2 regions of the Cloacibacillus evryensis DSM 19522 genome follow, and region 1 is predicted to be linked to the other one. Evidence: predicted binding sites of a transcription regulator. Region 1 holds the regulator's gene; the other holds the start of a gene.
The links. The regulator HrcA, encoded in region 1, represses chaperone genes, less so after heat shock. The targets are predictions, from matches to a motif close to TTAGCACTCNNTNNNANNGAGTGCTAA.

Region 1 (3,411 bases):
GGGTTGATGCCTTTGCTCGGCTCTTTGCCCATGAGCTCTGTGACAAGCTTCTGCACCATCGGCATACGGGTGGAACCGCCGACGAGAAGGATCTTGTTGATCTGAGAGGCCTCAAGTCCGGCGTCTTTCATCGCCGTCTTGACGGGGGTGATCGTCTTGTCGAGCAGGCTGCGCGTGAGGTCTTCAAATTTGGCGCGCGTGAGCTTGAGTTCGAGGTGCTTCGGTCCGTTGGCGTCAGCGGTGATGAAGGGAAGCGAGATGGTCGTCTCCTGCATCGAGGAGAGTTCTACCTTCGCCTTTTCCGCCGCTTCGCGGAGGCGCTGCGCGGCCATCTTGTCCTTCAGAAGGTCGATGCCGTCGCTCTTTTTGAATTCCGCCGCGAGCCACTCGACCACCGCGTTGTCCCAGTCGTCGCCGCCGAGGAGGTTGTCGCCCGCCGTGGAGAGGACTTCAAACACTCCGTCGCCGACGTCGAGGATCGAGACGTCGAACGTGCCGCCGCCGAGGTCGTAGACCATTATCTTGTGGTCGCCCTTTTCGAGGTTCACGCCATAGGCGAGGCAGGCCGCCGTCGGTTCGTTGATGATACGGAGGACGTTGAGTCCGGCGATGGTCCCCGCGTCCTTCGTCGCCTGGCGCTGAGCGTCGGTGAAGTAGGCTGGGCAGGTGATGACGGCGTCGGTAACCGCGGTGCCGAGGTATTCTTCCGCGTCCTTTTTGAGTTTTTGCAGGATCATCGCCGATATCTGCTGCGGCGTGTAGGCTTTGCCGTCGACGGTCACTGTCTTATCGGTGCCCATCGAACGCTTTATCGACATTATCGTACGGTCGGGGTTTACGATCGCCTGACGCTTCGCAAGCTGCCCGACAAGTATTTCACCGTCTTTCGTAAAGGCCACGACCGAGGGGGTGGTACGCTGTCCTTCGGGATTCGGTATTACCGTTACGTTGTCTCCCTCTTTAACGGCTACGCAGCTGTTAGTTGTTCCAAGGTCTATTCCAATAACTTTTCCCATAATCAATTCCACCTTTTATGTTAATGATTTATCTGATTCGTCCGGCATCTATTTTTCTATAGCTGTCCGTCTGTTGCTTCCGTTTTATTGCCTAATCGGCATTAAGCCCCGTTTACAAATCAGCCGTTATACTTGCCGACCCGCACCTGCGGGGCCTTGAGCACACGTCCCGCAAGTTTGTAGCCGCGGCAGAGGGCTCCGATGATGTGTCCGTCCCTCTCGGCATCGTCAACAGGCTCCATGCTTACCGCCTCATGAAGGGCAGGATCAAACTCGCCCTCAGTCGGGATGAATTCCAGCCCCAGTTTACAGAGGCCGTCAGCGAACTGCTTGGTGACCATCGCCATGCCCTTCGCGAGGCTGCTATCTTTATCATCGACCGCCGCCACGATCCTTTCAAGGTTCTCAAATACCGGCAGCATCTCGTTTATCGCCTGTTCGGCGGCAAGTTTCGCGTTGTTCTCGCGATCCCGCTCAATACGGGTGCGCAGGTTGAAATAATCGGCCCGGCCCCTCGCCACCTCTTCTTTGAGCTTGCGTATCTCCTCTTTCAGTGTTTCGGACTCAACCGCCTCAGGCTGAGCCGCACTCTCTTCGGCGGCGGGAACGCCCTCGAACTCAGCCTCCGCGTCCGTCTGAGGATCGCCGCAATTCGGTTTTTTCTGTTCGTCCATCTCTTCAGTCTCCTCTTTCGCCTGATTCGGAATCCAGCTTGCGCAGCACTCCGTCTATCGCGGTTATTACTTTCTCGTAGTCCATCCTTTCGGGACCGATCACGCCGACCACGGCCTTCTGGCCTCCGGCCTCTCCCGTCGCGGCGACGAGAGCCGAGCTTTTCATGCCCGGCAGGCCGTTTTCATCGCCGATCATGATGTTCATTTCATTCATCGAACAGCGGTTGACCAGCGCCGTCATGCTGCTCTCCTCCTCAATGAAGGAGCAGAGCGCCTGAATGCGTCCCAGATCCTGAAAATCCTGAAGTTTCATGATCTGGCTGACCGACCCCGTGAAGATCCTCGTTTTAGGAGCGCCGAGCAGCACGTCTATCTCAAACAGAGCCTGGGCGCAGACATCGCGGTAACTGCTTATTTCTTCCATCAGCCTAGTTTTCAGTGAGTATTTTATCTCGCTCCAGGCACATCCGGAAAAATGGTTCAGCTTGGATGCCAGCTCGTCAAGCTCCTCCTGCGGCACGTCCACAGGCATATCGATAAATTTTTGGTGCACAAGCCCGCCCTGAAGAACCACCAGCAGCAAGACGCGGCACTCGCTCATGCGCACAAAGCTCACATGATGGAACCGCACAGTGTCAAGCGGCGTAATGGCGGCTATCCCGACGTAGTCGGAGACGCGGCTCAGCATTTCGGAGGCCGATTCAAGCACTTTGCCCAGCCCCTGCCGGTGCTCCATCATCTTTTTTAGTAATTTTACAGACGGCCCGGCGCTATTTACACGTTGAAGTACCGAATCGACATATAGTCTATATCCCTGAGTCGTGGGAATCCGTCCGGACGACGCGTGGGTCTGCTTAAGGAAACCCATATCCTCCAGATCGGACATTTCGTTTCTTATCGTCGCGGAGCTGCGTCCGGTAAGGTAGCGTCGTGAGACTGTGCGGGAGCCTACAGTCTCTCCGCTCTTTATATATTCGTATACCACGGAGAGTACGACTTCCAGTTGTCTTTCTGTGACCATCACATCTCACCTGCCATAAAAGTTATTCGTTTCTTGTTAGCACTCGATACCTATGAGTGCCAACACCCCAACGACAGCTAAATAATAATCGTCGCAGAGGCTTTTGTCAATACAGGTCAAAAAAATTATTTTAAAAAGCGTGGATAAAATATTTTAAATCGCAGAGTCAACGAAAGGCGTATCACCGCGCTATTGTTGTATAATGAGCGAATGTTTGAGCTATCGGGCAGGCGGACCCGTTTCCCGCGGCATAAAAAGGAAACGTGCCGGTTTCCGGTATTTCTATATGATCTGCAATCGCAACAGGAGTGAAGAAATTGAAGAAAGACAAGACCTCTATCTACCTCATCCGCCACGGCGAATGCGCCGGCAATAAAGAAAACCGCATACGCGGCTGTATGGATTTCCCTCTGAATGAAAACGGCGTGCTTCAGGCCCACGCGCTCGCGAAGGCAATGAAGGATAAAAACATAGAGTATATTTACTCAAGCCCGCTGTCACGCGCAATGACGACGGCGGGGATACTTGGCGACGCGCTGGGGCTCCCCTACGAGGGGCGCGAGGGCTTCTGCAACATCCACCTCGGACCGTGGGAGAACAGAAAGAAGGCCGAGCTCGCCGTCGAGGAGCCTGAGAAATGGCAGACCTGGCTGGATCAGCCGGAGGAGCTCAAGATAGAGGGCGGGGAGACCCTTGACGA
Region 2 (3,411 bases), 1.5 Mb from region 1:
GCGAAGGCGAACATGAGATGCCGCTCTTCACCTCCTGCTGTCCCGCCTGGGTGAACTACGCGGAGAAGAACGAGCCCGAAGTGGCGGAAAACCTCTCCACCTGCCGTTCGCCGATGCAGATGTTCGCGGCGGTGATCAAAGAACACCACAAACACTCGCCGAGAAAACACGTGCACGTGGCGGTCATGCCCTGCACGGCGAAAAAGGCCGAGGCGGCGCGCGAAGAATTCCGCGGCGAACTGGGGCCTGATGTGGACTGCGTGATCACGACGCAGGAGCTCATCCAGATGATCAAAGAATCCGGGCTGGTATTCTCCGAACTGGAGCCGGAGGCGGTAGACATGCCCTTTGGCACCATGAGCGGCGCCGGCGTCATCTTCGGCGTTACCGGCGGCGTCACCGAGGCGGTGCTGCGCCGGATCGTCTCCGACAAATCGGCGGCGGCGCTGCAGGCGATCGCCTTCAAGGGCGTGCGCGGCAATGAGGGCCTCAAAGAGGCTACCGTGAAATACGGCGGCCGCGAACTTAAGATCGCGGTGGTGAGCGGCCTCGGCAACGCCCATGAACTGATAGGCCGCATCAAAAACGGCGAACGCTACGACTTCGTGGAAGTCATGGCCTGCCCAGGCGGCTGCGTCTGCGGCGCGGGACAGCCCTTCGTCCTCCACGAGGGCAAAGAGAGCCGCGGCAAAGGGCTCTACTCGGCGGACAAAATGTCGAGCATAAAACGCTCCGAAGAGAACCCGCTGATGATGGCGCTCTACAGCGGGCTGCTCAAGGGTCGCGTCCACGACCTGCTCCACGTACACTACCGCGCGAACGGGGAGGCGTAAGTCATGGCCGTCGTAAGAATATGCATCGGCACGTCATGCTACCTCAAAGGGGCCTACAACGTGCTACAGCTATTCCAGCACGAAATAGAGAAGAGAAAGCTCCACGACAAAATAGAGATAAGCGGCTCCTTCTGCATGGGGCAGTGCCAGAACGACGTATCGGTCGACGTGGACGGAAAAATATACAGCGTGTCGCCGGAAACGGCCCACGAATTCTTTGAAGAGACGATCGCGACTCGCCTGTAATAAAAGCAGCGCGCAAAAACATCCGGTGAGAGGGACCCCAGCATGGCCCCTCTCACCGTTTTTTTTTGAGGGAAGCTGCGCGCCGCGTAAATGAGCGCGCGTCTCACCGCTGGCCGGATAGACGAGAAGAGTGGCATAGAGGCGGACTACGATAAAAACATCAGTTTGATAAAAAATCATCGGAAAATAAGTATTTACCCGTAAGATTTAATAAAGTCAAAAATTTTTATGGATAATAAAGCAAATCGAAGATAAAGCAATATTACAGAGTAAAACGAAAAATATTTGCCTATAATCATATTTGAGAAAAGCGCCGTCAGTCAGTAAAATTTCAGGCGTAAAGAAAATTAGCACTCAATGAATGTGAGTGCTAACACAAAAAACAAATTGCTTTAAAAATAACAGGAGGGATCTCTTAATGAAACTTAAGCCACTTGGAGACAGGATCGTAGTAAAGGCAGCGCCGAACGAAGAGAAGACTAAGGGCGGCCTCGTTCTTCCGGACACAGTGAAAGAAAAGCCCGTCGAGGGCATCGTCGTAGCGGTCGGAGCCGGCAAAGTCCTGGACAACGGACAGCGCCAGCCGATGGAAGTCAAAGTTGACGACAAAGTCATCTACAGCAAATATTCGGGAACCGAAGTCAAAGTCGACGACGAAAACTACCTCATCATCGGTGAAAGAGACGTTCTCGCGATAATCGAGAAGTAATTATTTAGATAGATAAACGGGAGGAATAATATCATGGCAAAGACATTGCTTTTCAGAGAAGACGCGCGCCGCTCGATGGAGCGCGGGATCAATAAAGTCGCGGATACGGTAGGCATCACACTCGGCCCCAAGGGACGCAACGTAGTCCTTGAGAAGAAATTCGGCTCGCCGACTATCACCAACGACGGCGTGACCATCGCTAAAGAGATCGAACTCGAAGATCCGTTCGAGAATATGGGCGCGCAGCTCATCAAAGAAGTAGCCTCCAAGACCAACGACGTCGCCGGCGACGGGACCACGACCGCCACCGTCCTCGCCCGCGCGATGATCCGCGAGGGCATCAAAAACGTCGCCGCCGGCGCGAACGGCATGCAGCTCCGCAAGGGCATGGAAGACGCGACCGCGGTCGTCGTCGAAGAGCTCAAGAAGCAGGCCTCGCCCGTCAAGGGACACAAAAAGACCGCTCAGGTAGCGGCCATCTCCGCCAACGACAAGAAAGTCGGCGAGCTCATCGCCGAGGCGATGGAGAAGGTCGGCGAAGAGGGCGTCATCACCGTTGAAGACAGCAAGAGCCTCGGCACCACGCTTGAGACCGTCGAAGGGCTCCAGTTCGACAAAGGCTACCTCAGCCCCTACATGATCACCAACCCCGACCGCATGGAAGCGGTACTCGACGACGCCAACATCCTCATCGTAGACGGCAAGATCTCAAACGTCAAAGACATGCTTCCCGTCCTTGAGAAGAGCGTCCAGCTCGCGAAGCCGCTCCTCATCATCGCCGAAGACGTTGAGGGCGAAGCCCTCGCGACACTCGTCGTCAACAAGCTCCGCGGCATCCTTCAGGTTGTAGCCGTCAAGGCCCCCGGATTCGGCGACCGCAGAAAGGCGATGCTCCAGGATATCGCCACCGTCACCGGCGCGACCGTCATCAGCGAAGAAGTAGGCCGCAAGCTCGACAGCGCCGACGTTGCTGACCTCGGTCACGCGAAGAAGGTAAAAGTCACCAAGGAAGACACGACGATAGTCGAAGGCGCCGGCGACTCCGCGGCGATCAAAGACCGCGCCGCGCAGATCAAGAAAGAACTCGCCGACTCGACTTCAGAGTACGACAAAGAGAAGCTCCAGGAGCGCCTCGCGAAGCTCGTCGGCGGCGTGGCCGTCATTCAGGTCGGAGCCGCTACCGAGACCGAGCAGAAGGAACTCAAGCTTCGCATAGAAGACGCTCTCAACTCGACGCGCGCCGCGGTCGAAGAGGGCATCGTCCCCGGCGGCGGAGTAGCGCTCGTCGGCTGCACCAACGCCCTTGATAAAGAGATCGCCAAACTCGAAGGCGACGAGAGGACCGGCGCGCAGATAGTCCGCAAGTCGCTCACCGAACCCCTCTACCTCATCGCCCACAACAGCGGCATGCAGGGCGACGTCATCATCGAAAAGGTCAAGACCCTCAAAGAGGGACAGGGCCTCGACGCGACCACCGGCGAATATGTCGACATGATCGAAGCTGGCATCATCGACCCGGTGAAGGTAACGCGCTCGGCGCTCCAGAACGCCTCCTCGATCGCGGCGATGATCCTCACCACGGACGCCGTCGTCGCCGACAAGCCCGAGAAGAAAGAGTCCCTC

Region 2: groES (co-chaperone GroES) is a predicted target of HrcA. The motif match lies at 1,427-1,453, and genes of this name have one in related genera.

The regions. Positions count from the first base shown of each region.
Region 1 covers NZ_KK073872.1:2,735,419-2,738,829, forward strand. Annotated here, with positions in the region: gene dnaK (molecular chaperone DnaK) at 1-1,016, opposite strand, end outside; gene CLOEV_RS12270 (nucleotide exchange factor GrpE) at 1,136-1,690, opposite strand; gene hrcA (heat-inducible transcriptional repressor HrcA) at 1,695-2,711, opposite strand; gene CLOEV_RS12280 (histidine phosphatase family protein) at 3,020-3,411, shown strand, end outside.
Region 2 covers NZ_KK073872.1:1,233,602-1,237,012, forward strand. Annotated here, with positions in the region: gene CLOEV_RS05440 ([FeFe] hydrogenase, group A) at 1-833, shown strand, start outside; gene CLOEV_RS05445 ((2Fe-2S) ferredoxin domain-containing protein) at 837-1,079, shown strand; gene groES (co-chaperone GroES) at 1,498-1,788, shown strand; gene groL (chaperonin GroEL) at 1,822-3,411, shown strand, end outside.